Regions from separate parts of the Megasphaera sp. UPII 135-E genome, predicted to be linked through region 2. Evidence: riboswitches for the same ligand, from Rfam matches in the RefSeq annotation. Region 2 holds a riboswitch; each other region holds the start of a gene.
The links. A riboswitch is a leader RNA that binds a small molecule or an ion and turns the genes downstream of it on or off. The one in region 2 is predicted to bind S-adenosylmethionine.

Region 1 (11,134 bases), on a different contig from region 2:
ATTTCCCATATGAATCACTTTCCCATCCGCAGACAGAAAAAAATTCTGATTATACGCTAAAAAAATCAGTCGTTTTGATGGCGATAACTGTTCTTCCCAAAAACTCTTCCACGTAACATATCGTTGACGAACCACAATTCCCTTTTCTGCAACGACACACATCACTTCATCTTGTCTAACTAATCGCCAAAGGCAAAATAGTACCCCCAATAGATATTCCACTCGATGATCCCAATAAAAGCTTTGCATTACCATCCACAAGAAATAAATTCCCGCCACTAAATACAATGCTTTCATCCGTCGCATAAACGTCTTACTGTTATAAAAAACGGCTTCAACCTTACCACAAAAAAAACGCTTTTCAATCTCTTTTATATCCATAGGTCAACCTCAAAAATAACTGCACTTTCGTCTATACTTTATCTATTTTTACCACTTATTTTAGGATGAGTCTTAATGATAATATCTCTCCCTTGTTTCACTACTTCTAGCGAAATATCCCCCACACCCTCTTTATAATAAGCCATCTTAATATCTAATATAAATGCACCTACTTTTTCTTGTAATGCATCATCAAAAAATTGTTGCCGCAAATTCGATTTGCGTTGCATACGTGTATTTTTAGACATACGGGTCTCTACGTCTTCCTCATCACTGCCTAAAAACATCTCTTCAATATCTCTATTTTTAGGGATCTTATCCTTTTTCAAAACCATTCACCTCTCTTTATAGGTCCTCACTCGCTTCATCTATTTTATCTGATGCTTCGTGCATACTATTTAAGGTTATTTTAGAAAATTTTTGTGGAGTCTTATACGTAGCAATTTTGGTGAATCCTTTCTTTAATCGCCCTCGATATGCCGCGATAACATTACCTTTATCATTTAATTCGCCGATATATATTTCTTGCCCATCAATCCCAATTAAACGAAATTTAGCCCCCACAGGAGAAATTTCCCGCCAACTGCACGTAATACCATCCAGCATATATACAATGCCCGTTTTTAAATTATCATAGAAAAACGTATCAGAATCATAAAAAACAGCAATCCTACCAATACGCTCAGCCTGCACCGAAACCCGTCGTGTTGCATAATTAGCATCCGTACGATAAATACGATACCGATTTTTAGCAACTTCTAGTTTCATATAAATAACATTAGTTGCCGTAGAATATGCCACATCTACAATCTTACTATCACGAGGTGCATCTTTAATTGGTGTATCTAACTCTCTATCTGGATATATAGGGTTGTATTGAGCTAAATATACACCAAATCGCTTATCTTTATTTCCTACTCCATACGTTGCTAAAATCGCTAAGTTTCTATCTGGAAGCCATTCAAAAAACGATACCTTGCGACCGTGTAACCGAATTCGTTTCGGCTCCTCTTGTTTCCCTGCTTCATAAATAGAAATCGTATCATCTACAATAGTAGCCATAAATCGTTTATCATATGAATAATATGACTGCCCATTGGGTTCTATTCCAAATCCCAAGGCCTCTTGTTGATTCGTGCTCCCAATTTGAAATTCTGAAGTAGGTGCAAATAAAACTTGATCCAAATAAATATATGCAGCGGCTTGACATGAAATGCCTACAAAAAAAGCTGCCAATACATTACGAAGTTTCATAGCCCCTCCTATTTAACAATAAATGCCGTTGGAATCATCCGTTCTCCCAATAAATCAGCTGGCTTATTAATAACCTTCCCATTAAAAAATAACGTTGAACTAGAGCCACCGTCCAAATTCGCTGCAATCACCGCGCCTTCTTTATATAAGATGTTCTGAACATCTCGTAGCGTCGCACCGACAGAATAACCTGGTTGTCTTCCATCAATCACTAAAAATAAAACCGTTCCATCTGCTCTTTGGCCAATCGCAGTTCGTGGTCCTACGCCCCAACCTCCATCTCCACTTGTAATCATTTTTCTCCCATTGACAATCAATGCCGGGCCAAAGGTAATTCCCTCTTGTACATTCATATCGATCAATTCACCTTTACTATAATTTCCCGCAATTAAATTGCCCTCTTGATTAAACCCTACAAATTCATTAACCTCTTTAGAAGATACATTTCCACCTAATAAAAAATGACCATCATGCAAAATAAATCCATACGGACTTCTACCAGTGCCTGTTCCATTCGCATCATAAAAACCGCCCGCATTAATAGCTGCAACAGCACCACTACGCGTAGCAATACCACTGACGGTTTCGCCTTTTTCATTCATATGTTCAGCCGTTGCAACTTGCACTCGTTTCGGATCTGAAATTTCCAATAAAAATCCTTTAAATCGTTTGGCATTAATATATTTTAAACGCAATGAGGTATCGTTATTTTCCTTAAATTTAAACAATTTTTGTTTGGGGACATGACTAATTCCACCCAAAATTTGTTCAATTTGCTGTTGCGAAAACAACCATGTAATATATTGGGGATGTCTACTTTTTAACACCGCACCAACAACAGTACGTTTAATATTATCAAAAGGTCCAAACAGTACTACAAATGGTGATGTAACACCAAAAAAAACGATTAAAACAATCAAAAATTTAATCCATGCTTTTATGTATTGTTTCATTAGCACCCTCTAGTTTCTGCTCTCTACGCTCTACCATTGTCTATACATGAAAGATAAAAGCCGTACTGTACCAGTTACGGCTTTTTATGCATACCACATTTCTTTTTAAGGCGTGACAATAGGTAATCTATCTCTCCGTCCTACTAAAAAATCACGTATATATTGTTCCGCTTCACACCGCACCTGTTCATCTGCTTCCACCGAATGATATCCTACATTAGGAGTTAATAAAAACTCTGGTCGAGCAATCATCTTTAGTAACATCGGACTTGGATTTTCCATGGATAACACATCTAATGCAGCACTTCGAATATGTCCATCATCAACAGCATGATACAACGCCGCTTCATCCGCTAATCCTCCCCGACAGCAATTAACAAACATAGCGCCTTTTTTCATTTGTTCAAACTGCTCATCTTGAAATATATATTGTGTCGTTTCGTCCAACGGCAAATGTAACGAAATCATATCACTTGTTTTTAGTAATTTATCAAAATCTAATGGACGAACATTATCCTTCTGCATAATTTGTTCATCCACAAAAGGATCATAGGCTTGAATAGAACAACCAAATACTTGCATACGCTTAGCAACCGCTCTCCCCACATGTCCATATCCTACTAACCCAATAAGAGTATCCCCTACGCGATGTAGCGGCCACGTAACAGAGCCAAATTGCCACCTACTATGTTTGCGAATATCACTTTGGTATTCTGGTAACTGACGAATCAGTGCAAGCATCATTGCACACGTATGATCAGCTATATCCGTAACACAATAGGATTGATTATTTAATACGGTAATTCCCAATTCATGAGCGGCTTGGATATCTACACTATCGCTTCGTGTTGATAAAATAACAATTAATTTTAAATCTGTTAATCGTTGTAATAACGATTTCTGTAACCGCTCATTTTTACAAATAATGACCTCTGCATCTTCTAATGCATCTGCCATATTATCTTCATCAGATAAAGCACAATACGTTACGCGCGCAATATCGCGCAACCTCTCTCCAAAATCGTCTTCATCTTGACGACCCGTTAAAACACTTATGTGATACATATCACTGCCCCTTTTCCTAAAATTATAAGAGATAAAGATATACTTAATTATATACCATATATCAACTTAATTAGCAAGTATAGACCCATAACAAAGACAGAAAAAAAGAGAAGTAGCTAGGCTCTTCTCTTTTTCTATCTTATTTACTTCTATTAAAAATTTCTTTTCCCAAATATCTACTTGCTTCATCTAATTCTTCTTCAATTTGCAATAAACGATTATACTTAGCCACTCGTTCACTTCGATTAGGAGCCCCTGTTTTAATTTGTCCTGCATTTAATGCTACGGCTAAATCAGCAATAAAAGTATCTTCCGTTTCCCCTGAACGATGTGAAACAATCGTACGATATCCATACCGATGTGCTAACTTCATGGTTTCTAACGTTTCTGTGACCGTACCAATTTGATTCAACTTAATCAAAATAGCATTACCACAACCACCATGAATTCCTTTTTCTAAGCGTTTTGCATTCGTAACAAATAAATCATCACCTACTAACTGAATTCGATGACCTAATTCTTGGGTCAACAATTTCCATCCATCCCAATCTTCCTCATCTAACCCATCTTCAATAGAATAAATAGGATACTTCTCTACTAACATTTTCCAATGATCAATCAATGTTTTAGATGTAAATGTCTGTCCACTTTTAGGTAAGCGATACGAACCAATTTCTGTTCCTTTCCATTCACTAGCGGCCGCATCCAATGCCAACACAAAATCCCGCCCAGGATAATATCCAGCCATTTCAATCGCATGTAAAATATACTGAATGGCGATTTCATCCGTCGACAAATCTGGTGCAAATCCGCCTTCATCCCCTACGGCCGTAGACAGCCCTTCTGCTTTTAATATTTTCGCTAATGCATGATATACTTCAGCACACCATCTTAGTCCTTCTTTAAAAGATGTGGCCCCTACAGGCATAATCATAAATTCTTGTACATCAACCGTATTTGCTGCATGTACACCACCGTTCAAAATATTCATCATCGGCACAGGCAATGTATTCCCATTAACGCCACCTAAATAACGATATAAAGGCAACCCTACACTATCAGCAGCTGCTACTGTGCTCGCCAAAGAAACAGCTAACATAGCATTCGCTCCTAACCGAGATTTATCTGCGGTGCCATCCGCTTGAATCATGGCTTGATCCAATTCATATTGATGCAATAGTGACTTACCTGTTAACAACTGTGCGATCGCTTTATTTACATGTTTAGTAGCTACGCGAACGCCTTTACCAGCAAATCTAGCACGATCACCATCACGCAATTCTAATGCTTCAAACTGCCCTGTTGAAGCCCCACTGGGAGAAGAGCCTCTGCCTAACACCCCATTATCACCTAAAACATCTGCTTGTACCGTAGGATTGCCTCGAGAATCTAATATTTCCCGTCCTTTTATAGACTTAATACGTACCTCTTTCATGTATAATCCTCCTTTTACATTTACACTTTTCTTTATTATACAATGGAATATATTCAACTCCTACCATTATATACTACTTTTCTGCGACTGTAATGTCACATTGAAATATCTCCTGACCTATACAATGTATCCAATACCCAAGCAACTGAGCATATGTTCCCTTTGATCTTTCTGCCATCTGAATAGCACCTTCCAACATCTGATTAGCCCATGCAGTATCAAACCTCAAAAAGTGCCCTTTTTCTTGTTTCGTCTGTACGGTAATCCAAATGGGTTCAAATAAGTCTTGCGTCATTTGTTCTATCCGCTTACTAATCTTATAGACACAACCCGTATGCTTAGCTTGCTTATCTAAAAATACCAGCAACCGTTGATCCGTATCTCGCGAAATATGACATGCCGATAACGGATATTGTTCTTGCCTCCTAGGCGTTAATAAACGATATGCTCCCATTTTTAATAATTCATACGTTCTATCATCATACGGGGACTCCATTTCAATAATTTTTTCTCTTAACTCTCCCGCATTTTTCACTATACGACAAGTATAATCCGTCCATTTTCTTTCTCCCAAAAATTGTTTCGTCTGTTCGTCAATATTAGGTACCGCTGAAGTTAACCAAATCATACTTTTTCGTGTATCATCGATATATAAGCAAGGTATATCTAAATACAACTCACCATGACAAAACGGACAAATATGAAAAAAGAATGATTCGTCATTCAACACCTTATCATATATCTGCAAAGCCCCCTCCCGATGAATATGAGAAAAGCCAATAACCCCACTTTTATGCTGACAAGTAGGACACGTTATGACTACTTCTTGAATAATATACCCCATTTGCATCTATACCATATCCTCCCTATGTACGAATATGTTTGCCCAACAAGCTATTTTATATAATCTCTGACCATTATTATAGCATACAAATGAACGTCATAAAAAAACAGCTATTTTATATATATTTTTTTTGTTTATTTTATTACAATTTTATTTTATTTGTAACGGTAAATTTGTTATACTAAAAAAAAGATATATAGTGGAGGTGGGGTACCATGAGTGAAGAAAAACGTATATTTTTATCCATACGAATGATTAGTTTTTCTGGTTCATTAGTAACTACTGCATTAACAGTTGTCGCCCCCATTATAGGCATTTGTTTACACATTGAGACCGAACAAGTAAGCTGGATTTTAGCAGCAATTTTAATCCCTTCTGCTGCCCTTTTACTCCCCTTAGGTCGATTATCCGATCTATATGGTAGACAACGGCTCTATACGCATTCCCTGCTGATGTATGCATTAACATCAGCCCTTGCTGCATTTACCCCTAACCTAGCGTTTTTGCTATGTTGTTGTATTGGTCAAGGAATTGCCTTAGCTGGAATTTTTGTATCCTACATTCCCTTATTATTAGCCAATATTCCTTTCCGTGAACACGGAAAATATTTAGGGGCATGTGTATCCATGACCTATTTAGGACTAGCCCTAGGCCCTGTTATCGGTGGATTAATTGCCGATACTATTGGTTGGAGATATGTATTTATCTTTGCTGCCTTATTTTCATTAGGTGCTTATATTGTCATGTTACCCGTTCATCGTGAATGGTATTCTCCCACAGCACCTTTTGTAAATGCCATAAGTACACTCCTTGTCGTTCTAGGATTATTGTTCTTTTTAGGCGGTTTATCTCTATATGCGTCCCATCCCTATTATCTTCCTCTGGGATTTTTTCTCCTTATTGCTTTTATTCTACACGAATATCGATCCAAACATCCCCTATTACCACTCTTTCTATTTAAAAACAAACAATTTTCTTTTGCCAATATTACCGCCTTTATCCAATATAGTGCTACTTATGGCTTAACGTTTCTCCTCTCCTTGTATTTACAACTGATACACGATATTTCCCCCTCAACAACTGGACTAATTTTACTTATTCAACCTTTATTAATGAGCCTCTTCTCTACGCCAGCAGGAATCGCTTCTGATAAATACGGATGCCTTATCATATCAACATTAGGTATGATATTATCAACACTAGGATTACTTGGTTTCGCCTTTATTCCTCAATGCTCTATCCCTTTAATTATTATTTTTCTCTGCTTTACAGGTGCTGGCTCCGCCCTTTTTGGGGCTCCTAATAACAAAGCGATTATGCAAGCCGTATCACATGAACACCACAGTCTAGCTGCTAGTACCTTAGCATTATCAAGAACCGTAGGTCAATCGCTCAGTCTCGCTCTCGTAACGTATATATTAGCAGGTTTTGCCTTACAGACCACTAATAACGCCCTTGTCTTATCCGCAGCACTACATCTCTTATATATCCTATTTGCAGGATTATCACTATTGGGAACCATTATCTCCATGTACGTATTAGTTAAAAGATAACACTTACTTTTTTCTCTTTTTTTGATATACTATTACTATATATTCATCAGAAAGGAGATCTCCAATGAAAAAACAATTAATAACTGGAGCAATTGCATTATCCGTTATCACTTGTAGTGGTATCGCTACTACACAAGCTTTTAATTTTGGTTCCCTTTTAAAATTAGGCGGTGTTTCCGTTCTGGTAAATCGCTACGGCGAACAAATAAATACCGTCCTAAATAATGTATTAATTAAAACCGGTGCTGGCACCAATTATGCCACCAAAGTAGTTCCTGTCCTCAGTGTCGGTACGGGCAACTATATTGGTGCAGTTCAAGTAATTGGTCCCCAAAAGCAAGTACAAAAAGTAAAGGCCGTAGGTCAACTAGAGGCTAGCATAAATGGAATTGCTCGTGCTAATACCTATATTCCATTAGCTAGTACTAATATAACGAATCTCAGCCGTGTTGATGGCGTTGGAGTTTCTGCTGTCGTTGACTTGAAATTGTAACTAATTTGTATAAATTTATAAATTGACCTTATCACAAACCTATGATAAGATACAAAACAACAAAAGCATACCGTCTTTTCATCAAGAGCAGTTGAGGGATTGGCCCGATGAAACTGCAGCAACCCCCCTTTCCAACGGGATAGGTGCTAATTCCTACGGTGTATACCGGCAGATGAACGAATAACAAAAACCGTCATCTGTATGACGGTTTTTTGTTATTCATTTTATGCGAAAGGATTTGATTTTATGAACAAACTTATTCAAAAAATTGCCTCTACTATTTTAATTGCCGCTTGCTTATTAGCAGCTGGTTGTGGATCTCAAACCACCTCAACCAACGAAGTAAGTATTGGCGTTACGGCCGGTCCGCAAGCAGAAGTAATGGACGAAGTCGTAAAAGAAGCTGCAAAGCAAGGCATTAAAATCAAAGTCGTAGAATTTAATGACTATGTACAACCGAATAAAGCTTTAGCCGAAAAAGATATTAATATGAACTCTATGCAACATCAACCATATTTAAATAATGTCATCAAAAAAGAAGGACTTCCCCTTGTTTCTATTGGCAAGACCATCATTTTACCCATGGCCGTCTATTCTCACACTTATAAAAAGATAGCCGATATAGCTCCTGGAACAAAAGTTGCTATACCTAATGATCCAACAAACGGTGCACGTGCTTTATTACTATTACAAAAAGCAGGCTTAATTACCTTAAAAAATGGGAATGATATATCCGCTTCTGTACGGGATGTTGTGAAAAATCCGAAAAATTTAAAATTTATTGAATTAGACGCAGCACAAATTCCTCGTTCCCTCGATGACACAGGTATTGCTTGCATTAATACAAACTATGCTATTCCAGCTGGATTAAATCCACAAAAAGATTCACTCCTCATAGAAAGTAAAGATTCTCCCTATGCAAATGTATTTGCCGTTCATACGGGCGATGAAACAAACGAAACCTATAAAAAGATTGTTTCAATTTATCAATCTGAACCAATTCGTAAATTTATCAACAATCAGTTCAAAGGTGCTGTTCTCCCCGCTTTTTAATCAATCTATACAAGTATAATCAATGACATTCAAAAAAGACAAACGTTCACTTTTATGATATACTAATTACATTAACAACATAATAGCTGTTAATGATCGATAGATAAGGAGTGAATAGGATGAACATTATAAATGCTACAACAGAAAATTTTGATCAACTTGTTTTACAAAGCAAAGGCTCCGTGATTGTTGACTTTTGGGCTACCTGGTGTGGTCATTGTACCACCATGCTCCCCATTGTAGAATCTATCATAGCGGATCATCCTGAAGTTACGCTAGTAAAAGTAAATGTAGATGAACAACCCGCCTTGGCAATGCGATATGAAGTGAATGTAATTCCCACGTTATTATTTGTAAAAGATGGGTCTATACAACATACCACAATCGGAGATCAAACAAAAGAATACTTAGAATCACTATTATAAAAAAGAAATAAAAAAAAGAAACAGTATCGAAAAGATACTGTTTCTTTTTATATATATATGTGTTAGAGAGGTATGAATCAACCATTTTCAACGCTATTTATTATGCTTGTGCAGCAGCTTTGCCCAATGCTTCGCATTCTTCTGAATTATTCGGTGTTTCATTAACAATAGCTGTACCGATAACCGTAGCACCTGCATCTTTTACACGTTGTTCCCATGCATCCATCCATTCGCCAGTACCCCAGCCATAAGAGCCAAATAAGCCTACTTTTTTACCGCTTAATTTGGGTAATAAATCAGCAACAAACGGTTCTACTACAGTTTCTTCTAATTCTTCTGCTCCCATTGCAGGGCAGCCTAATAAGATAACATCTTTAGATGCTACGGTATCAACATCCGTGTCATCAAACAAAACTGATTCAACTTCTGCACCTGCTGCTTTTGCTGCTGCTTCAATTTCTTGGGCCATTGCTTCCGTGTTACCAGTGCCACTCCAATATACGATTTCTACCATAACAAAATTCCTCCTTACGCTACAATGAGCGATTCTAATGATGTCCCCACAGCAAGCTGCCTACTATAGGTTCGACGACAACATTCAAACTTACGGAACAGTTGCATTGCCTTTTCCGTATCACCATAAACTTTCCATTCTCCACATAATTTAGCATGACAACCTCTGTGTTGAATAAAACCACAAACATCATCTAAAGGATAGCCTAGAAACAAGCCTAATTCATGAGGAAAACAATCACCTACAGCAAACCGTTCTGACAAATGCTCCAACATATCTGCTAAGGGAATACCTGGAGTATACCCATAAGCTTGCAAAAAACATTGAACTGCGTTTTCTTGCAAATGCTGCTGTACCATACATGGTCTATATACATATAACAACGTGCGTTGTGGACAACCAAACAAAATCTTAAAATGAAGTTGTTTTTCATTGAATTTTAGATTATACTGCTCAATGATAGCGGTATAATCCTTTTCTTTAGGACAACAGGGGAGACACAATAAAGTACCCATTTTTAATCCTGCTAAGGTCGCAGAACAATAAGAAATGAAGAAATTATCTAATTCCATATACTTTCTCTCCTCTCATGACCTAAAGATAATATACCAATAATGTAAATCATTGTCAATACATGGTATCTTGCAAAAAAAATATTCCCTCTAATTCAGTCAATCACGCTAAATAAAATAAGTTTTATTTCTCTATATTAAAAATATTTTACATATAATACCTTTGTTTACATGCTTATTTTTTCTTCTCCCTTCCTAATAAGGGTAGATTTTCCAAAATGGAATCAAGTATAATAAAAACATATAATGCTATTATTGATTATATATCTTATTTAAAAGTACACCTATACGCTGTATCTACCTACTAAAAGGAGTTTGTTATGCCAAAAAAATGGGATGTTATTCTAATTATTACCTTACTTTTGTTATCACTCATTCCGGAAGGAATATTCGTATTACAAAAAACGACCCATCCTGTACGCACGCATGCGGTCATCCATGTAGATGGAGCCATTTATAAAACCATTCCCCTAACGGGTCATAAAGGAACCTTTCTATTTACTATCCATACATCCAAAGGCTATAATACGGTTGTCGTAAAAAATGAATCAATCGGCATTACCAATGCTAATTGCCCTGATAAATTATGTGT
Region 2 (11,134 bases):
TTGTGTCGTTAAATACCCTTCTTTCGTATATTGCAACGGCACATAATCATCAATAGGGGCCGCTGAAATAACGACTCCCGCTGCATGTGTCGATGGATGCCGTACCAACCCTTCCAATGATTTACCTAACTCAATCCAACGGTGAACCTGTTCATTACTTGTATAAACAGCTTTAAAATCAGCACTTGTTTCTAACGCTTTTTGCAACGTAATACCCAGCTCATTAGGAATCATTTTAACGACACGATTCACTTCACTAAGGGAAATATCCAATACTCTTCCCACATCACGCATAACCGCCTTAGCTGCTAATGTACCAAACGTAATAATCTGAGAAACATGATCTTTACCATATTTTTCAGTGACATAATCAATAATACGGCTTCTATTTTCATAACAAAAATCCATATCAATATCAGGCATCGTAACTCGTTCCGGATTTAAAAACCGTTCAAACAAGAGATCATATGCCAACGGATCTAACCCCGTAATCCCAAGCAAATATGCAACTACCGAACCTGCTGCCGAGCCTCTTCCAGGACCAACCGCAATCTGATGATCACGAGCAAATTTCACATAATCCCAAACAATCAAAAAATACGAAGGAAATCCCATTTTAGAAATAACATCCAACTCATATGCCAACCGTTGCCGCACTTTCTCCGTAACGGGATGATATTTTTGCGTTAACGCCTCTTCACAAAGCTTTTGCAAATAAGACGCATCTGTTTCCCCCTCAGGCACAGGAAACGCTGGCAAATGACGTTGAGAAAAATCAATCTCCACATTACACTTCTCAGCAATTTCCAATGTCGTATCCAAGGCTTCGAGCATATCGGGAAACAACTCTGCCATTTCATCATATGACTTCATATAAAAAGAATCATTGGTAAATCGAAAATGATTCGGATTATTCAGCGTATCTCCCGTAGAAATACACAATTTAACCTCTTGAGCCGTTGCATCTTCCTTTTCCAAATAATGGTAATCATTTGTTGCCACCAATTTAAGCCCATATCGAGGTGCCCACTGTTTAAATGTGTCTCGTACAATCTTTTCTTCGGGTAACCCGTGATTATGCACTTCTAAATAAAAATCATCCTTACCAAAAATACCTACCAACCGCTCTAATGCTTTTATAGCACCTTCCTCATCATGATTTAAAATATCTTGTTGAATATGTCCTTCGATACACGCACTAAGAGCAATAACCCCTTCATGATATTGTTCCAACAACTCATAATCCACACGTGGCTTGTGGTAATTATTAACACCCTCCGTATATCCCTTAGAAACAATCTTCACCAAATTATGATATCCCTGCGTTGTTTTTGCTAATAAAATAAGATGGCATAACCGTTCCCTTGTCTTTTTTTCAAAACGACTACCACGGGTCATATAAATTTCACACCCAATAATCGGTTTAATGCCTTGTGCTTTTGCCTCTTTATATAAATGCATTGCCCCATATAAATTCCCATGATCCGTAATCGCAATAGCTGGCATATTCATATTCTTTGCCATTTGTACCATACGGGGAATTCGACATAAACCATCCAATAAACTATATTGTGTATGCACATGTAAATGGACAAATGGTTTCATTCTCATTCCTCTTTTCTTCATATACCTATTCATTATTTATTATACCACAGGAACATCTATTTTATTGCAAATCATATTCACCTTATAGTCCCCCTCATTGACAAATATACATGTATTTGGTAATATAATGAAGTCAACGGGACGTGGCGCAGCTTGGTAGCGCGCTTCCTTGGGGTGGAAGAGGTCGCGAGTTCAAATCTCGCCGTTCCGACCAAAAAAAGGTTCGTAACATAGTTACGAACCTTTTTTTTATACCCGTTATTACGATACTTGCTTTTTTTGCCTATACAATTGTTGTAATGCTTCTTCTCCCGCTTCAATAGAAATAAACGGATTATCAAAAATCACGCCCAATTTTTCTAATTCAAAACGGCACGTCACAATAGGTGGAATCGCAATATCATAAACCTTATGCCTATACATATAACGTAATGTCTGCTCTACCGTGCCATCACTCACAACACGCCCCTTATCCAATAAAACCAATCGATTAGCATAAGGTAATACACTATTTAAATCTTGTTCAACAACAATAATCGTATGTCCATAAGTCACATTTAACGTATGTAACAATTCATAAAAAGCCTTCGTCCCTTCCGGATCTAACGCCGATGTCGGTTCATCTAACACGAGAATTTCCGGATTCAATGCCAAAATACTAGCAATAACTAAACGTTGCCGTTGTCCCCCTGAAAGATTAGCCAATGTACGTTTACGATATCCCGACAACTGTACCTTTTCTAACACATCATCAATAACCTGATTAATCTTATCGACAGCAACACCATGATTTTCTAACGAAAATGCAATTTCCTCTTCCACCGTCATTGCCACCAACTGACTATCATAATCATCTAACATATAGCCAACTTCACTTGATAATTTAGAAATTGTCGTCTGCGTTGTTGCCACGCCATCAACAAAGACCATCCCATGCATAACGCCCCCACAAAAATGGGGAATAGCCCCTGTCAACGCCTTGCATACAGAACTTTTACCACTTCCCGATGCACCCGTAAGAACCAAAAAATCACCTTTCTGAATAGTAAACTGCACATCTTGTAAAACGGGCGTTTTTTGACGATTATAAATATACGATACATGTTCTAGTGAAATAAGCCCCTCTTGTGTCGGTTTTAACACTAATTGACTATGATCAGATGCCTTCTTTTCGACCTGTGCCGTATCCAACAATCCCCGGGATACAAATAAGCGCAAGGCAGGAAAATATAATACTGGCGTAACTAACGCATTTAATACACCAACAATGGCAACTAAAGGAATCATCCCTGTAAAATATACAACCATAGGTAAATTCATCACAACTTTTAAAATAGAAACAAATACCAGGCCACTCATAAATGTACCAATAAAACCGCAAAGACTGGGCAATAACGATTTACCTTTAATTTGTGCATGCGGCAAACAATGAACTAAAAAGGTACACGTCAATGCCCCAACGGGTTCACTCAACAAATTGCCATAAGGAAATCCCGATTTAGACGTTAACATATTAATTAATGCAGCGACTAAACCAATACCTAATCCTTGTTTATATGAAGGACGCGTCAAACAAATAGCCACTCCATATGCAGCAGTAGACCAATTAGGCGTGACCCCACCAACGCTCGGTGAAACAAGATGCAAAATCGTTCCTACAGCTAATAATAACGTAGATATTGTAATCCACCGAAACTGACCACCTTGACGATGTTGAAATTCTAATGTTGCCATATCTTTTACTACTTGCATACCCTTTCCTCCTATACCTGTCCCTGCATACGTAGGTAAACCATCCCTACACTTACAGCTACCATCACAACCACTAATATATAATCCCGACTAGTCAATCTCACATTACTCATAAACTGATGTTCCGTACTGCCAAAGCCCCGCAACTCCAAGCTCAACGCCATTGTTTCTGCACGCCCTAGCGACTTTAATAACAACGGTTGTACTACACTCATATATTGAATTGACTTTTTAAACACATTTCCCGTAGATACCAATCCACGGCAAGACTGTGCTTCCTGTACATGCTTACTTTCCGCGATAAAATCAGGAACAAAACGAAGTGCCGCCGTAAACATAAAAGCATATTCATAAGGAATACGCAATTGCGTTACCAATGAAGCAGTCAAATCTTGTAAGCGTGTCGTTGTCAATAAAATAATAAAGATGATCGTCATCGCCAACATACGTAACCCCGTTACATAAGCAGATACCAACGAACCGCCACCTAAATATTGCACCCCCCCTAAAAAAACTGCAAAAATCACTAAACTAAATACGGCTTTTCCATTCTGTCGCAACTGTCCGCTAATAAGTAACAAAATAAGCTCTAAGATAACCCATCCCACAAGAGGCCCCGGCGTATGCATAACCAATGCACAAAAAGAAAAAGCAAACGTAGCAATTAACTTACTCAAAGGCACAAATCGTTTCATTACACATTACCTCCTATATATTGGCTCATCTTCGCGGTAAACTCCCGCATGGTCCTGCAATATCCCACCGCCGGCACCGCCAACGAAAGGCGAACGCAAGCAGGTCGCCGCAACCCCAACGAATACAACTCCTCACATGTCGTAAATAACGCTTCCGGCGTACCATCAAAACGGATCCCCCCAGCACCCAAAGCAATCACGCGCTGACAATATTCAGCAATAACATCCATATCATGCGTAATCAAAACAACCGTAATTCCCTGCTGATGTACCTTCTGCAACAATTCCATTAATCGCTTTGTCGATGCCCTATCCTGACCGCTTGTCGGTTCATCCAACACGACAAATTTCGTTTTCATCGCCAGTGCTGAAGCAATAGCAACCCGCTGTTTCTCACTGCGATTCAAATTCAGTGGATAGGCCTCGGCAACTTCAAAAAGTCCCGTTTCTCGTAACGCTTCAGCTACCCGTGTTTGTTGCTCTTCTTCCGTCAAATGAAGCTGTTTCACCCCATACGCAACTTCTTCACGTACAGTTGGTCGAAACATCTGCCGCTCAGGATTCTGAAACACATATCCAATAATACGGCTTCGCTCTGCTGGAGACCACGTAGTAATATTCTTCCCTTTGTAATATATAGACCCCTGTTGCGGTTTTTCTAATCCCATTAACAATCGTGTAATCGTTGTTTTACCACTACCATTTCTTCCACATAAAGCAATACATTCACCCTCATGAATTTGTAATTGTAAATTTGATAATACAGAGGCTCCTTTGTCATAAGCAAAAGAAATATTTCTCATTTCCAGCATCTCATTTTCTCCTTTCCATACAAAAAAAGCCTTTCATCCCTATTGGGACGAAAGACTCATCAACTTCCGCGGTACCACCCACATTAACGCCGTGCGTTCACTCTACATGTACGGCCGAAGCGATACACGGTTCTTTTTTAACGATGGAACAACACCGGCTCACCCTACTCCTACCGTTTCAGGCTGCATCTCTCGAATCCATTCCCCATACGGAGCAGGGCCGAACTTACACTACCATCGGCTCGCTGTACCCGTCACTGTATGTATACTCGTTTCGATCATCGACATACTATAATTGCTGTTGTTATTAGTATACGCAAAAAAAAATATTTGTCAAGTATTTTATATTATAAAAAACACAAACTTTTTTATCGATTTATCAATTGACAAATACACGTATAATGGTATAATAAATGCAACATCAAAATAGATACGCTTTTATCCAGAGTGGTGGAGGGACTGGCCCGATGAAACCCGGCAACCGATAACGACGGTGCTAATTCCTGCGGAAGAGATTCCGAGAGATAAATTACAGTTACCTCTTTCTCTTCACGGAAAGAGGATTTTTTTATTGGATAACAAAAGCGATCCCGATGAAAAAAGGAGGAAATATAATGAAAAAAAGAAATCGTTTTGCTACACTTGCAGCCACCGCACTCGTTGCCTTAGGATTGCTTGTATCTGGCTGTGGCGGTACAACCAATGAATCTACCGCTAAAGGAACCGTAACCGTAACCGTAGGTGCTACACCTGTACCACATGAAGAAATTTTAAAAGAAATTAAACCGTTACTCGAAAAAGAAGGAGTAAACTTAAAAATTGTAGAATTTACAGATTACGTAAAACCTAATTTATCCCTACAAGATAAGGAAATCGATGCTAATTTCTATCAACACACCCCTTATCTTGATAAATTTAATGAAGAACGTGGCACTACATTAAAAGCCGTTGCCAAAGTACATATCGAACCTATGGGTATCTATTCCCATAAAATAAAAGATTTAAAAGCCGTAACAGACAACAGCAAAATAGCTATTCCAAATGATCCCACAAACGGTGGTCGTTCGTTATTATTGCTCCAAAGTGCAGGCTTATTAAAATTAAAAAATGGTGGTTCTGTTACCTCGACCTTACAAGACATTGTCGAAAATCCACATCATTTAAAATTCGTTGAACTCGATGCAGCCCAAGTTCCACGTGCTATTGATGACGTGACCCTCGCTGTAATAAACACCAACTTTGCTATTCCCGTAGGCTTAAATCCATTAAAAGATGCGTTGTTCTTAGAACCAAAAGATTCGCCATACGCAAACATTTTAGTGGTTCGGAGCGGTGATGAAAATCGTCCAGAAATTCAAAAATTAATCAAGGCCTTACAATCCCCAGAAGTGAAAAAATTTATTGAAACGAAATATAAAGGCGCTATTCTGCCAAGCTTTTAATATCATCATAAAACAGGTACCTGTTAACGGTACCTGTTTATCATTACAAAGGAGTTTTACCATGTCAGTAAAAAATAAAACTACATTCTCACTTGAAGTCTTCCCTCCAAAAAAAGAAATGCCCCTCGCCTCCGTTTATCCCACCCTTACCGAATTAAGTGTACTACATCCTGATTTTATCAGTGTAACTTGCGGTGCTCAAGGAACGGGAAGTAATCGTACCGCCGAAATTGCAGCTACCATAAAAGAGCAATTTAATTTAGAACCCGTTGCCCATCTTCCGGGCATCTATCTGACAAAAGAAGAAGTGTGCAATACCCTCAAAGAATTGAAAAAACATCGTATTCATAAAATCCTCGCTTTACGCGGTGATATGACCCCGGAAAAAGAACCTGCCCATGACTTTGCTCACGCCAGTGATTTAATCCGCTTCATCAAAAAAGAATCCCCCGATTTTCATATTATCGGTGCTTGTTATCCTGAAGGACATGTTGAATCAAAACGTCCCGCCTTAGATATTATTCACTTAAAAGAAAAAGTAGATGCCGGGGCCTCTTCTCTCATTTCACAATTATTTTTTGATAACACCTTATTTTATCGCTTTTTAGAACGGTGTGAAATTGCATCCATTCATGTACCCATTGCCGCCGGTATCATGCCCGTAACCAATAAAAAACAAATTGAACGCATGGTATCCCTCTGTGGTGCTACCTTACCCCTACACTACCAACACCTCATCGCCAAATACGGCGATAATCCTGTTGCCATGCGTGATGCTGGCATCGCCTATGCTATCGCCCAAATTATTGATCTTTTAGCCCATGGCGTCGATGGCATTCATGTATATACCATGAATAATGCCTATATCGCTCAAAAAATAGCCGATGCCATTCGCACCTTATTATAAATCCTCAAAAAAAGGACAGGGAAGCATATCTCTTCCCTGTCCTTTTTGTCTACCCAAAAAGAGGCTCCATCGGAGCCTCTTTTATCACGCCTTACTTAACTTGTCTTGCCATATTGGTTTCATCCATTTGTTGTACTTTATGTTCCAATGCGACAATATGACGTTGCAACGTTTCGATAACACGATACAATTCTTGCGTAGTCGGTGTTGATGTTGCCATCTTTTCATGCACCGTTGCTGTGCCAACCTTAATGCTAACACCTACGTTATATGCCACTTCATCACCAACAGTACTCCCTGCACTGATGAGAATATCTCGTGTCGGACGATAGAATAAGCCCATAGCCATCGCATTTTCGCCCTTATATACACCAGTAGAAGCAGCTATGCTGAATTTAGCCGTACCATCATCAACAGGATGTAATCCTGCTAAGGCCGCCGCACGAGCGCCCACTTTCTTGACATCCTGCGCCACTTGCGTCACCCGCTTATCCAAGGCCGCAATCTTTGCCGTATTATCGGCAATCCGGCGACTGTTCGCCTGTACCTGCGCGTTTTCGGCCGGAGTCGGTACGGGCTGCCCCGACGAGGACCCCTTTAAGACCGAAGGATTCACCTGCCCGTCGGTAGTAAAAATAGGTTGTGCCAAATTTTCAACCAACTCTTCTTTATGCATGGCTTTCCGCAACGTATTGGTGTCTGCCAGCAACGCCTTATACTGCTGCTGCGCCGTCTTCGCCGTCTGTTTAGCCTGCAAATACTGCCGCCGCAGATTCATATCCACTTTATCCGGTGCCGTCGTAAGAACCGCCCCGACAGTACCGTACGAAGTACCGTTTTTTTGCAACGCCTGTTGTTGCTGCTGTGCCGTTGCCCGTAACGCTTCCAGATCTTTTTGCATGGCGCTTAACTTCGTATCATTGTCGCCGGTATATTCTTTTTTCTTTTCTGCCGGCGGCACGACCGGTTGCAAATCCTTAAACCCGTACTTTGCTTTTAATTCGCCGATCGCCTTTTGTTTCGCAGCCAACTGTTGCCGGGCCCGTTCCTGAAATTGTTTGGCATATTCGTAATACTGCTTATCTTCGGCCGAAGCTCCGGCTTTTTCCGCCTGTTCCTTCGCCTGTGCCGTTTCTTCCTCTTCCCACGCAACCAACGTTTTCAGAGACGGTTCATCCGTATTGATATACGTTTTATAATCCGCTTCCGCTTGCTGCCGTTCCTGTGCCGACGGCTGCGGATCCGTCTTCCCTCCCGATTCGCCGCCGGGCTGCCCCGGATCTACCTTCGGTTGAGGCGGCTTCGGTGCCGGCGGCGGGGTGACGGTACCGCTCGAATTCAACGCCTTTAACGCATCTTCCGCCTGTTGCAGCTGTGTATCCAAGACACCCGCTTCTTTCCGCTGCAACGCTTCCACATACGCTTGCCGTTCAGCTAATTTATTCTTCTGTTTAGCGTCTTCAAACGTCCACCAATGTCCAAGGTCCTTAGCATATGCATCGTTCTTTTCATCAAAATTAGCCGCATTTTGCTTAGCTTCTTTCAACTCGGCAATCTTCTTTTTCAACGCTGCCTCTTGGGCCTCTTTCGTCCGCGGATCCGCCGTAATACCTTTTTCTTTTGCATAGCTTTCTAAAGCCTTCTGTTTCGCTTCCATTACCGCTTTTGCATTCGCAATATATCCGTCGACATGAGCTTTTTCTTTTTCCCAATTCTGATACGGATCTTTTTTATCCATCTCTTCAAAATATGTCTTTGCCCATACTTCGCTGTTGTAATACTGTTCCGCCGCTTCCGCTTCGGCTTTCAATTTTTCCCATTGCGTTACCGCTTCCGGCGTAACCGTACCTTGCGAGGTGCCGCCGCCGGGCTGTAACGGATCTACCTTCGATTCGGGCGGCTGCGGATCCGTCTTCCCTCCCGGTTCGCTGCCGGACTGCCCCGGATCTACCTTCGGTTTAGGCGGCTTCGGTGCCGGCGGTTGCGGCTGCGATGAAGATTCCTTCTCCTTTAAAATCACTTTTTTAGCATGAAGGACATCGCCTATTTGCATTACTTTCTTGTGTGCCTCTTCATAGGCCTGTAGCTTTTTTTGCCCTTCCGGGGTATGATCATCCGGATCATACGCTTCTTCTGCTGTATCCGAAACTTTTCGTGCCTGTTTTAATTGCTCTTCCAAAGCGGCAATTTCTTTCTTTAGTTCTTCTGCCGACTTTTTCTTATCCGCTTCCGGATCCGGCTTCGGAATAGCCGGATCGACACTCGGCATCGGTACCGGCGGCTTCGGCACCGGCTTGGTTTCCGAAGGAGACGACGACGCGCCTTTTACCTGTTTAATTTTAGCTACTATCGCATCGTAAGCGGCTTTCGCTTTATTCCGCGCGTCAATCGTAGTCTGATCCGGTCCGTCCTCATCATCATTTTCCTCTTCATATTGGGCTTGCGCCTTATTATAAAGATCCTTTAATTCGGTTTCTTTTGCCGTCAATTCTTGCAAATACGTTGTCTTGGCCGCTTCGACCTCTTGTTTGGCTTTTTCGGCTTGCTGCCGCACCGTTTCATCCTGCGGTTTTTCTTTGCGTGCCGCTTCGGCTTTCGTCCACGTTTCTACGGCTGCCTCATACTTCTTTTCCGCTTCACTTTGCTGTACGCCCGGCGTTTCTCCCGAAGGAGGATGTACTTCCGGCGGTGCCGGCGGCGGGGTAACAGTACCGCTCGGATCCAACGTCTTTAACGCCGCTTCCGCCTGTTGCAGCTGGGTGTCCAAGACATTCGATTCCTTCCGCTGCAACGCTACCACATACGCTTGCCGCTTATCTAATGTGTTATTTGTTTTGGCCTGATCAAAGGTATCATAGTACCCCCATTTATAATCAGATTTCGTTTCATCGAATATACTTGCCGCATTTTTCTTTACCTCTTGCAGTGCTGCAATCCTCTTTTTCAACGCCGCCGTTTGCGCCTCTTTCGTCCGCGGATCCGCCGTAATGCCTTTTTCTTTTGCATAACTTTCTAAGGCCTGCTTTTTCGCTTCCATTTCCGCTTTCGCATTCGCAATATATCCGTCAGCATGCTCTACTTCTTTTGCCCAATTCTGATACGGCGTTTTTTTATCCATCTTTTCAAAATACGTCTTTGCCCATACTTCGCTGTTGTAATACTGTTCCGCCGCTTCCGCTTCGGCTTTCAATTTCGCCCATTGCGTTACCGTTTCCGGCGTAACCGTACCTTGCGAGGTGCCGCTTCCCGGCTGTACCGGCTCTACCTTCGATTCAGGCGGTTGCGGTACCAGCTTGCTACCCGGTTCACCCGTATGTGGTTTCGTTTCCTCTTTTCCCGTACCGGAAGATAACGCACTGATACGCGCTTCTTTTGCCTTGATTGCCGCCTGTAAATCACTTACTTTTTGTGTATCTTGCAAATATCGCAGTAAAATCTCCGTACTTGCACCGTTATTCGCATAGCCGCCATTGTTATTAAACTCATCTGTAGACCAATTTGCATGCTTCTCCGCCTCCGGCAATTGGTTTCGTAAGTCCGTCAGTTCCTGCTGCAACTGTGCTATATCCGTCCCCGTTTCCACCGCGGGAGAAGGCATCGTAAACGGTTTAGACTCATCTTTTACTTCCACCTTCAACTGCTGCTGCCACTTCGTAACCGCTTGCTTGGCCTCTTCCATGGCCTTCTGCACGATTTCTGCATAAGCCTTGGAACTCTTTGCCCGCTCTTGTGCCGTTTCATCTTTCGGAGCGGCTGCCGCGGCCGCTGCCGCCTCCGTCACGTCCCGATTTACCCGCGCAGTCAATTCCTGTAAACGCTGCACGTTCTCCTGTGCCAGCGACAAACTCCGCTTCATATCTGCCGGAGAAGGAGCTGTCTCGCCGGAACCGGAAGGAGTTCCCCCGTCTCCCGGCTGCGGTG
Region 3 (11,134 bases), on a different contig from region 2:
GCGCAAACTACTAACTGCACCTAAAGCCGTAACTACTCCATTAGGTGCATAGGGAATTGCTCTTGCTAAAAGCATGTTAGAAAAAGTACTATACTTATCTAATTTAAATAAAAGATGCTTATGTGTTATCCATTGTTTGACAGTACTATGAAATAACGTTCGCATTAAAATAAAACTAATTGTTACTCCTATCGTTTCTGATAGCCAAGAAATCAGCGTACCTCCTACAAGGCCAAAAATCACACCGTTTGCAGCAGAAATAAATATAGATGGCAATACCCCTACCATTGTCACAAAAATAGTAATAAAGCTGCTAATAACAACCGCCCAAACGCCAAAAGAATGTATATACTCTACGGTTCCCTCAATATTCCCCGTAATAGCTAAATGCCATATAGTTTCATAAAAATCAGGAAAATACCAATGAATTCCTATTAATAATAAACCCAGAAGTGCAAATAGACTTAATTTCAAATGTGATTCCCTGAAAAAAGATGTATTCATCATATAGTTATCCGTTTTTTACCCCTTAGTCTATGTTTTTTTTGCTAACCGATCATGTTTTAACTTTGTTAAATACATAGAGCCACCAACAATACATATCCCCCCTAGAATGGTCATGGTTGTCATCACTTCATCAAAAATAGCAAAACCCCAAAAAGCGTTAAAAAATACGGCAATATAAGCCACAAAACTAACTACAACTGGATTCGCACAAGCATATGCATCGGTCATTAACACCTGAGCAATAACCGTAATAACACCTAATCCAATATATAAAAACCATTCCCACGCCGTAGGTACTTGAAAATGTCCTCCCATCAAGATAATTCCTGACAAACAAGCACAAGCAAGAAAATAAAATACAATTTCGTATTGATGATGTTTACCTGATCCGGTTAATTTACTAATAGTTGTATAGGCAGCTGCTGCACAAATAGCTTGAATTAAAACAAAAATAGAATATACATTAAAGGATGAAAAATTCCATGGTCGTACAACCATACATGCCCCTATAACAATTACTACCAATGGAATAAAACTATTTTTCGGCATCATTTCTTTTAAAAAAACAGCTGCAAAAATCATTACAAAAAACGCCGACAATTGCGATAAAATGGAAACATCTGCTAAGGGCATTCCCCCCAATGCAATGAACAGACAAATCATCCCGGAACCACCCATAACACCACGAAAAAGCAAGGTGCCTCTATCTTCTTTAGAAAAGTGAATCCCCTGTGCTTTCATCATTACTAAAATAATAATGGCACTAAATAGTCCTCTGAAAAAAGCAATTTCTCCAGTTCCCATCGTATACGCGAGCTCTTTCACAATAACATTTTGAATGCTAAAGGAAAGCGCCGATAAAATCATATATATAACCCCTTTATTCATGCATATCACTTCGCTTCTTCATAAAATCAGCCGCTTCTAACACAGCTGATTCTAACTGTGATGAACTGACCGCTGACATAAAGCGACGTTTTTTATGGGACAATTCATGAAGTGCCCTAGGAATAGCGATTCCCGTCATATCTTGTAATTGTAATAATGCCGTAAATGGATCAGTGGTATTTGCCAAACCTAATGCTTGATGCACGGTAAGTGGAAATTTGTATGGATGGGCCGTAGCCATTAATACCGTATGTCTTGAAGGTAGCAAATGGTTGCGTTTATGTTTTTGATATACGGCATATCCCACCGCCGTATGCGGATCCAATAAATAACCATCTCGATCATATACGTGACGAATACTTTCTAAAATTATTTCGTCGCTTGCATATCCACCTAGCATTTCCTTTTGAATTTGTTGCAATATTTCCGTAGGCACGGTTGCTTGTTTATTATTCTGTATTTGTTCCTGCCAACGAATCATATGAGTAGTATCTTCTCCCATCACATAATATAAAAATCGTTCTAAATTACTTGAACGAACAATATCCATAGAAGGACTAGTCGTTTTATAGAATGGACGTTTTTCATTATAAATTCCCATCTGAAGAAAATCAGTTAAAATGTGATTTTCATTTGATGCACAAAGAAGGGTGTGAATAGGTATCCCCATGCGTTTTGCCATGTAAGCAGCCAAAATATTGCCAAAATTCCCCGTTGGAACAACAACATTAAATGCTTCTCCCTGGGTTATGCACCCCCGTTCTATTAATTGAGCATACGTCCATACGTAATATACAATTTGCGGCAATAATCGACCTATATTAATGGAATTGGCACTAGAAAAAATATAACCCCGTTGTGCTATTTTTTCCCGTACCTGCGAATCTGTAAATACTTCTTTGACAAATGCTTGTGCCTCATCAAAATTTCCTTGTAATCCCAATACGTGAACATTGTTTCCTGTTTGTGTTTGCATTTGCAACGCCTGCATAGGACTTACACCATCGTGCGGATAGAATACAATAATAGAAATGCCCTCAATATCTTTAAACGCCTCTAATGCTGCTTTTCCTGTATCTCCACTAGTAGCGGTCAAGATTAAAATATCTTTTTTTTCATTAGTTCTTTCTTTAGCAGCTACCAGTAAATGCGGAAATAAAGATAACGCCAAATCCTTAAAAGCCAAGGTGGGACCGTGAAATAATTCGGCCACCGTTAAATCTGTATCTAATGAATGAAACGGCACTACTTCTGCTGCTGCAAATCGGCCATTTCCATATGCTTTATGAATCATAGCACCTAACGTATCTTTATCTATTTCTGAAAAAAAGTAAGACAAGACACAAGTGGCTATCTCTTCATAAGAAAGCCCCTGCCATTCTTTATGGACTAATACTTCCTGAGGAAATGTTTCTGGTACATACAGTCCCCCATCCATAGCTAAACCATGCAATAAGGCCTCCATTGCATTTACCGTTACTGATGAACGTGTACTTTTATATTTCATGAGTAGCCTCCTAGATGTTATAATAATTTATTTTTTATTATAACATAAGAATAGCCTCTTTTAAATGAGGCTATTCTTTTTATTACTCTACACAAGACCTTATTTTCACTATTATATTGTAGCACTATATTAAAGAGGATCTACATCAATCAAAACACCTTGTTGTTGTAAAATGTTTTGTGTTCGTATATAATCCTTTATTTCTTGTAAATCTTTTCCCTTAATTAATAAAATAACTCTATATTTATTTCGTATTTTTTTAATTATATCAACAAAAGGACCAATCAACTCTGTCTCTTTTTGTTGATTCACTATCGGCTGCAATTGCTGCGATAACGCATTTGCTGTTTGCCATACGCGAGACTCCTGCTGATCTTGAACTAAAATTTTGATCATATCATGAAAGGGTGGATATAAAAAAGCTTTTCTATATTCAATTTCTTGCTTATAAAAAGAAAGATAATCTTGTTTCTTTGCATTTTCAATCACATAATGTTCTGGTGCATATGTCTGCATGACGACTATTCCTGGTTTATCTCCTCGGCCAGCCCTTCCTGCTGCTTGAGTTAATAATTGGAACGTCCGTTCTCCTGCCCAATAAGCAGGAACATTTAATAGACTATCTGCCGCCAAAATTCCTACAACAGTTACATTAGGGAAATCATGCCCTTTGGCAACCATTTGTGTACCTAATAAAATATCTGCTTCCCCTCGCCCAAAAGCTGCCAAAATATTTTCTCCTTGGTGCTTGCATACGGTTGTATCTTGATCCAAGCGCATGACACGAGCCGTAGGAAATAACTCATGCAGCTCCATTTCAACTTTCTCTGTACCAGAACCAAAAAATTTAATATATTTACTATTGCATTGAGGGCAGCACTGCGGGATAGGCGACGTGGCTTCACAATAATGGCAACGTAATACTTCATTGTCTTTATGATATACCATCGGCACCTCACACGTTTGGCACATAACGACAAATCCACATTTTCGACACATAACAAAAGTTGAAAATCCTCGTCGATTTAACAAAATAATCGCCTGTTCATGTGCAGCTAATGCCTTTTTTAACTTATCCATGAGGGTATATGAAAGGACACTATAATTTCCCATGTCCAACTCACTGCGCATATCCACTACACATACTGATGGTAAATTTCTTCCTGACACACGTTGCGATAATGATAAAAGAGTATATTTTCCCTGCAAGCTTTGATAATAGTCTGTAATTAACGGCGTGGCACTTCCCAAAACAACAGGACAGCCATAATAGGCAGCACGTTTCTGTGCAACTTTAACCGCATGATACCGTGGGGCTTCATCTTGTTTATAAGACGTATCATGACATTCATCTATAATAACTAATCCTAATTGCTGGACTCCCGTAAAGACCGCCGAGCGAGCACCAATACAAATATGTGCCAAGCCTTCTTTCATTCGCAGCCACGCTTCTTTGCGTTCTCCCTTAGACAATTTGCTATGCATAATGACCACTTCATCACCAAAACGTGCTAAAAAGCGCTGTACCATTTGCCCCGTTAAGGCGATTTCAGGAACTAAGACCAATACTTGCTTTGCTTTAGCCAGTACATCTGCCGTTAATTGAATATATACTTCCGTTTTTCCACTACCCGTTACCCCATGCAATACGTAGGTTTTCCCCTCTATATCTTGGCGTACAGTATGTATTGCCGACACTTGTTCACTTGTTAATTTCCATGGTGAATAAAAAGATGACATCCCCTCAGCTGAATTAGATTTCTTCAACCGTTTACTGATACCAATACACCCAGTTTGAGATAATGCGAATACCAGTTGACGCTGAAATCCATCCTGTGACAATTGTTCTAACGTACATTCTTTATGCTGTTCCATATATGCCAATAAAGCCTTTTGCCTTGGCCGGCGTACTAATATACCTTCATTATCCGCATGTACCCACTGTACTATCGTTTCTTGTTTATCGACAATATTATTTTTAATCGTAGCTCGCACACGAATAATATGTTGGTTAATAAGCCGCTCTATTGTGGGCTTACCAAAAATAGAAATAGCTTTTTCATACGAACACATAGAAGAAGAAATAGACTGCACAATTTTTTGATCATGTACATCAAGGTCTGTTATGCCCGTGTTCACAACAAGATAAGATTGACGAGTGATCCCCTTTTTTTCTACCATAAATAGACGAAAAGCATCAGCCATGGTACATAAATAATACGAATGAATCCAAAGTGCCGTTTGTACCATTTCTTCTTGAAATCCACTTTGCTGTGATAATACTTCTAATATTGCTTTTAAAGAAAAAGAAAAATCACGCTCATTTGCTTCTCTAATGCAAATAACAATACCTTCTTCTTTTCGATATCCAAAAGGAATTAATACACGACTACCAACAGTAATATTCAATCCTTCAGGTATGAGATAGGAAAACGTTTGTTGTAATTGTTTAGCCGTTGTATTAATAATAATATCTGCAATCATATTGTCGCCTCATCTGCACATAAAGATAAGGGCTTGATATACAAGCCCTTATTCATTTTATCATATTCACTTTATATTCTCTAGTATATATCAGCAATGCGTTTAATTATAAACCAGCTTCTTTACGCAACACATCTGCTTTATCCGTACGTTCCCATGGTAAATCTAAATCATTCCGTCCGAAATGTCCATATGCAGCCGTTTGTTTATAAATAGGACGTAATAAATCTAACATTTTAATAATGCCAGCTGGACGCAAATCAAAATGTTTTTCAATTAACTGTACAATTGTTTCGTTATCCACTTTACCTGTACCAAATGTATCTACATGGATGGATACAGGACGTGCAACCCCAATCGCATAAGCCAATTGTATTTCGCATTTATCCGCTAAACCTGCAGCGACAATATTTTTCGCAACATAGCGTGCCGCATATGCAGCGGAGCGGTCTACCTTTGTAGGATCTTTACCAGAGAAGGCACCACCTCCATGCCGTGCCATACCACCATACGTATCTACGATAATTTTACGACCGGTTAAGCCTGAATCTCCTTGTGGACCACCAATAACAAAACGACCCGTAGGATTAATAAAGAGTTTGGTTTTGTCATCAAATAACCCATCCGTTAATTCTGGTTTTAATACATACGCAATTAAATCTTTTTCAATTTGTTCACGTGTTACTTCTGGACTATGTTGTGTCGAAATAACAATCGTATCAATATGTACAGGTTTTCCGTCTTCATATTCTACAGTAACCTGTGTTTTGCCATCAGGACGCAAATATGATAAGGTTTTATTTTTACGAACTGCTGCTAATCGACGAGATAACCGATGTGCTAAAGAAATAGGCAAAGGCATATAATCATCAGTTTCATTTGTAGCATAGCCAAACATCATACCCTGATCGCCTGCACCAATAGCATCAAATTCATCTGTCTTACTTTCTTTATATTCTTTGGCAGCATCAACACCCATTGCAATATCGCCAGATTGTTCATCTAATGAAACAAGAATACCACAAGTATCACAATCAAAACCATATTTTGCCCGTGTATACCCAATATCACGCACAGTATCACGAATAATACGTGGAATATCAACATAACAACTTGTAGAAATTTCTCCTACCACATGAATAAGACCTGTTGTTAACACTGTTTCACATGCTACACGAGCATGTGGATCTTTTTCCAAAATCGCATCTAAAATGCCATCAGAAATTTGATCTGCCATTTTATCAGGATGGCCTTCCGTTACAGATTCAGAAGTAAAAAATTCACGATTTTTAGCCATTTTATTCCTCCTAAAAAAAATTCCCCTCTGGTAAGAGGGGGAACAATACCCATCTTCCAGTAGTATAACTGTTGGAATTAGCACCTTTCTATCGAAGGTTGCTGCGGCATCACAGGGCCAATCCCTCCGCCGACTCTTGATGGAACTATATTTCATTATACAAATTAAGTATATACTATGCCTATAAATAATGCAATAGTAAGTTTAATTTTTCTTTACCCTAAGCGTGCCGTTTTTCCCAAATAGAAATAGCTCGTTCCATAATAATCGTCGCTAATTCAAATTTATCCATTTTAGGCAACGCTTCTTGTGTACCATCAGCAAATAACAAGGTAGCAATATTCGTTTCGCCACGAAAACCGGCACCTTCCACACTGACATCATTAGCAACTAACATGTCTAAATTTTTTTTCTGTAATTTTGCCATTCCATATTCTACAATATTAGTCGTTTCTGCGGCAAAGCCCACCAAGATTTGCTGGTGCTTACGCTCACCTAAAGAATGCAAAATATCTGGATTTTTTTCTAATTTTAATTCTAACCGATCGTCTGTTTTTTTTATTTTATTTTTTGCCGGACAAGAAACACGATAATCAGCTACAGCTGCTGCTTTAATAACCATATCACAGTCATCATATAATTGGTCAACAGCGTCCTTCATTTCGCGTGTCGTTGTCACGTCAATACGTTTAGAAACCCCACGCGGTGTTTCTAAATTCGTTGCTCCCGTTATTAAGATGACTTCCGCACCTGTAAGTGCTGCCGCTTTGGCAATAGCAAATCCCATGCGACCGCTGGAATGATTACCTAAAAACCGCACGGGATCCAACGGTTCTCTAGTTCCCCCTGCTGTAACAATAACTTTTTTCCCGTAAAACGAGTCGTGCGACTAAGCTGAAATTCAATTTCTTTAATGATATCAACTGGTTCAGGCATTCTCCCCTTACCTTCAATACCACATGCTAAGTAACCACTATCTGGCTCCATGCTGAGATATCCATACTGAGATAGACGCTGTAAATTAGCTTGCACAATTTCATTAGCATACATATTACTATTCATTGCCGGTACCAATAATATGGGAGCTTGCGTAGCCATAATAACCGTACTCACTAAATCGTCAGCAATACCGTTTGCAATTTTACCAATAATATTTGCCGTAGCTGGCGCTACCACCACTATATCAGCCCACCGTGCTAACGAAATATGTTCCACATTAAATTCAGGCGTTTCGCCAAACAACGAAGTAGCGACAGGATTGCCGGAAATTTCTCGCAACGTTAATGGTGTAATAAATTCCGTTGCATGTGCGGTCATAATACATTTTACCTCTGCACCTTGCTTACGCAACAAACTAGTAATACTCGCTGCTTTAAATGCAGCAATTCCACCAGTAACGGCTAACACAACATGTTTATTTTCTAAAAGCATGATTGCCTCCTGATTATTTGATACTATTTTTGGGCGATTCAAACGTTATTTTACCTTCTTTGATTTCTTCCATCGCCAGGGAAACAACCTTATTCGTCGGTACATCCACTAACGGGGTGTCCCCACTAGTAATTTCCCGTGCACGCTTAGCGGCTAAGGTTACCAATGTATATTTACTATCTACTTTTTTGATTAAATCTTCTAAACTTGGCTTAATTAACATATTATCTCCTCCGTTTTAATAGGCATTTAAAATTTTTTCTCTTTTTTCTTGCAATCGTATTACCTTACATTGCTCGGCCTGAACAATAGCAATTGCTTCTTTGATAGCCTGAGATAAATCATTATTGATAATAAGATAATCATATTTAGAAATCCACTGCAATTCTTCTTTCGTTTTATGAAGCCTCTTACAAATAACTTCTTCTGTATCTGTATGGCGCTCACGCAAACGTTTTGCTAATATATCAAGGCTAGGTGGTACGATATAAATACAAACGCAATTTGGATATTGTGCACGAACCTGCATCGCACCTTGAATATCTATTTCCAATAACACATGTTTTCCCTGTGCTAATAGTCCATATACATGTTCTTTAGGCGTACCATAATAATGATCATATACCTTGGCATATTCTAAAAAAGCTTGCTTCTTTAATAATGTTTCAAATTCACTAGCCGAAGTAAAATAATAATCGACACCATCTTTTTCTCCTACCCGTGGTTGACGTGTTGTCATAGAAATCGAATAATTTACATTAGGAAAATTTTTACGTAATGCTTCACAAATCGTTCCTTTACCTGCACCAGATGGTCCTGAAAATACGATCAGCAATCCCGTATCTGCCATATCTTTCATCTCCTTATTCTACTGTATCTTCTGGCTCCACTGTAACAAGTCGATGCGAAATCGTTTCTGCTTGTAATGCCGACAAAATAATTTGTCCATTATCCATAATTAGTAATGCTCTCGTTTTACGACCAAACGTAGCATCAATTAATCGATTTCCTTCACGTGCTTCTTGAATCATCCGCTTAATTGGTGCTGATTCAGGACTAATAATGGCAACAACCTTATTTCCCATGACCATATTGCCAAACCCAATATTTAATAAATTAAAACTCATACGCTCACCATCACTCAATATTTTGTATTTGTTCTCGTATCTTTTCAATTTCATTTTTTAACAACATGACCCAAGCTGTTACGTCTATATCAGTTGTTTTAGAACCCAACGTATTGACTTCCCGATTCATTTCTTGTAACAAAAAATCTACCTGTCGGCCAATTGGTTTTTGTAAAGTCATGAGCTTTGTTAATTGTACCACATGGCTGCGAAAGCGTACAACTTCTTCTGTAAAATCAACCTTATCTGCATGAATCGCAACTTCTTGTAAAATACGATTTTCATCCATAGCATACTCTTTATTAGCAAAAATAGCTGCAATTTTTTCCATAAGTCGCAATTTATATGATTTTATAATATGCTCTTTCCGTGCGGTGATATCATCAATTACCTGTACTAATCGTTCACATCGTTTTTGAAGGTCTTCTTTTAAATGTGCCCCTTCTCTAAGACGCATGTCTAATACACCTTGTATAGCATCTTGCAACGCATCTGACAAAATGGAAGAAAATAATTGTTCTTCTTCCTGTGACCATACACGAGGTGCAATTGTAACCCATTCTGTTGATAATTGCATCACATCTTGCAACCGAATTGGTTCTTGTTCAAACCCCACTGATTGAGCCTTTTCTAACCCTTCTTTATAGGCTTGCAATAATCCCTTATGTACAATAACTTGTGGATTTTCCTGTTCGCCTTCTCGAATAGTGACATATACATCCACTTTTCCTCGAGAAATATGCTCTTTTAATTGTTTCCGAATTTGTTCTTCCCAAACCAAATATCGATGAGGTAAGCGTATATTAAATTCTAAAAAACGCTGATTAATCGTTCGTATTTCTATTTCTACTGCACACTGCTCCGTCGTCGCTACACCCCTACCATATCCTGTCATACTTTGCATGTAAAAACCGCCTTTTAAAATAAATTATATAAATATATATTATTGTATCACATTTACAACATTTGAAAATCTGCAATCTAATATTTTTTCCTATACCTACAATAACCTCTTCTATTAGATAAGTTATAACAATATACCAATTGGCAGTATTCCCATTCAATAGTATACTAATAGTATTATATGTAGCATAAATGTTATATGTAGCATAAATGATATCAAATAGAGGCAACTTATGAAACCAATTGCTATTATTGCTGAATTTAATCCTTTTCATCAAGGACACGATTTTTTTGCTAACCACTCTTCGTTCGCATGTTACTACAACTACACCACTTATCATTATATTAAGTGGTTCCTTTGTACAACGCGGAGAACCAGCATTATTTACCAAGTGGCGTCGTGCAGCTTGGGCAATTCAATCTGGTGCAGATGTAGTACTAGAATTACCCACTGTATATGCCCTCTCAGCCGCACCAGCATTTGCAGCAGGTGCAGTTCGTTTAGCCGCACGGATAGGCTGTCAACAACTTGCCTTTGGCTCCGAAATAGGCACTGCTCACGACTTTTATGAGATATACCAAAAACGCAAAAAAATAGAACAAGTCCCTTTTTCTCCAGGAAACTATACATATGGACAATATATAACCAATCAACTTCGCCCTTTGCTAACGCCAACCCAACAAAAAATGCTCGGTTCTCCTAATGCGTTACTTGGAATCGAATACGAAGCAGCTCGTTCTACATATGCTTCAAAAATGGAATTGTATCCTATTTTGCGTAGTAATCGGCACGATAGCATGACCATAGAAAAGGGATTTGCTTCAGGGTCCTTATTACGTAAAGCCTTTCAAAAAAATGATACCGCATTCCTTCACGCATATCTTCCCCCAATAGTAAAAAATGACCTCAATGATATCCGCTCCCAAGGCGAATATACAGATTATACGCGCTACGGCGATTTTATTCTTTATGCACTCCGACAACAATCA

Region 1: another riboswitch for S-adenosylmethionine. It lies ahead of HMPREF1040_RS00710 (MetQ/NlpA family ABC transporter substrate-binding protein); the one in region 2 lies ahead of HMPREF1040_RS00100 (MetQ/NlpA family ABC transporter substrate-binding protein).
Region 3: another riboswitch for S-adenosylmethionine. It lies ahead of metK (methionine adenosyltransferase); the one in region 2 lies ahead of HMPREF1040_RS00100 (MetQ/NlpA family ABC transporter substrate-binding protein).

The regions. Positions count from the first base shown of each region.
Region 1 is NZ_AFUG01000006.1:15,020-26,153, forward strand. Features, by position in the region: gene HMPREF1040_RS00665 (hypothetical protein) at 1-381, opposite strand, end outside; gene HMPREF1040_RS00670 (hypothetical protein) at 420-716, opposite strand; gene HMPREF1040_RS00675 (hypothetical protein) at 727-1,635, opposite strand; gene HMPREF1040_RS00680 (phosphodiester glycosidase family protein) at 1,644-2,588, opposite strand; gene HMPREF1040_RS00685 (C-terminal binding protein) at 2,694-3,653, opposite strand; gene eno (phosphopyruvate hydratase) at 3,793-5,088, opposite strand; gene HMPREF1040_RS00695 (CpXC domain-containing protein) at 5,162-5,938, opposite strand; gene HMPREF1040_RS00700 (MFS transporter) at 6,148-7,485, shown strand; gene HMPREF1040_RS00705 (hypothetical protein) at 7,550-7,978, shown strand; SAM riboswitch class I at 8,054-8,157, shown strand; gene HMPREF1040_RS00710 (MetQ/NlpA family ABC transporter substrate-binding protein) at 8,225-9,031, shown strand; gene trxA (thioredoxin) at 9,151-9,456, shown strand; gene HMPREF1040_RS00720 (flavodoxin) at 9,557-9,970, opposite strand; gene HMPREF1040_RS00725 (DUF3793 family protein) at 9,985-10,542, opposite strand; gene HMPREF1040_RS00730 (NusG domain II-containing protein) at 10,863-11,134, shown strand, end outside.
Region 2 is NZ_AFUG01000003.1:1,387-12,520, reverse strand. Features, by position in the region: gene HMPREF1040_RS00125 (DNA polymerase III subunit alpha) at 1-1,605, opposite strand, end outside; tRNA gene HMPREF1040_RS00120 (tRNA-Pro) at 1,743-1,819, shown strand; gene HMPREF1040_RS00115 (tryptophan transporter) at 1,867-3,357, opposite strand; gene HMPREF1040_RS00110 (energy-coupling factor transporter transmembrane protein EcfT) at 3,369-4,052, opposite strand; gene HMPREF1040_RS00105 (energy-coupling factor ABC transporter ATP-binding protein) at 4,052-4,864, opposite strand; SAM riboswitch class I at 5,300-5,395, shown strand; gene HMPREF1040_RS00100 (MetQ/NlpA family ABC transporter substrate-binding protein) at 5,479-6,306, shown strand; gene metF (methylenetetrahydrofolate reductase [NAD(P)H]) at 6,368-7,213, shown strand; gene HMPREF1040_RS00090 (YadA-like family protein) at 7,305-11,134, opposite strand, start outside.
Region 3 is NZ_AFUG01000032.1:1,927-13,060, reverse strand. Features, by position in the region: gene HMPREF1040_RS04415 (TVP38/TMEM64 family protein) at 1-507, opposite strand, end outside; gene HMPREF1040_RS04410 (DMT family transporter) at 535-1,395, opposite strand; gene thrC (threonine synthase) at 1,388-2,902, opposite strand; gene priA (primosomal protein N') at 3,032-5,386, opposite strand; gene metK (methionine adenosyltransferase) at 5,493-6,683, opposite strand; SAM riboswitch class I at 6,730-6,829, opposite strand; partial or broken gene coaBC (bifunctional phosphopantothenoylcysteine decarboxylase/phosphopantothenate--cysteine ligase CoaBC) at 6,904-8,114, opposite strand; gene rpoZ (DNA-directed RNA polymerase subunit omega) at 8,128-8,337, opposite strand; gene gmk (guanylate kinase) at 8,353-8,964, opposite strand; gene remA (extracellular matrix/biofilm regulator RemA) at 8,978-9,241, opposite strand; gene HMPREF1040_RS04365 (YicC/YloC family endoribonuclease) at 9,252-10,145, opposite strand; gene HMPREF1040_RS04360 (nucleotidyltransferase family protein) at 10,436-11,134, shown strand, end outside.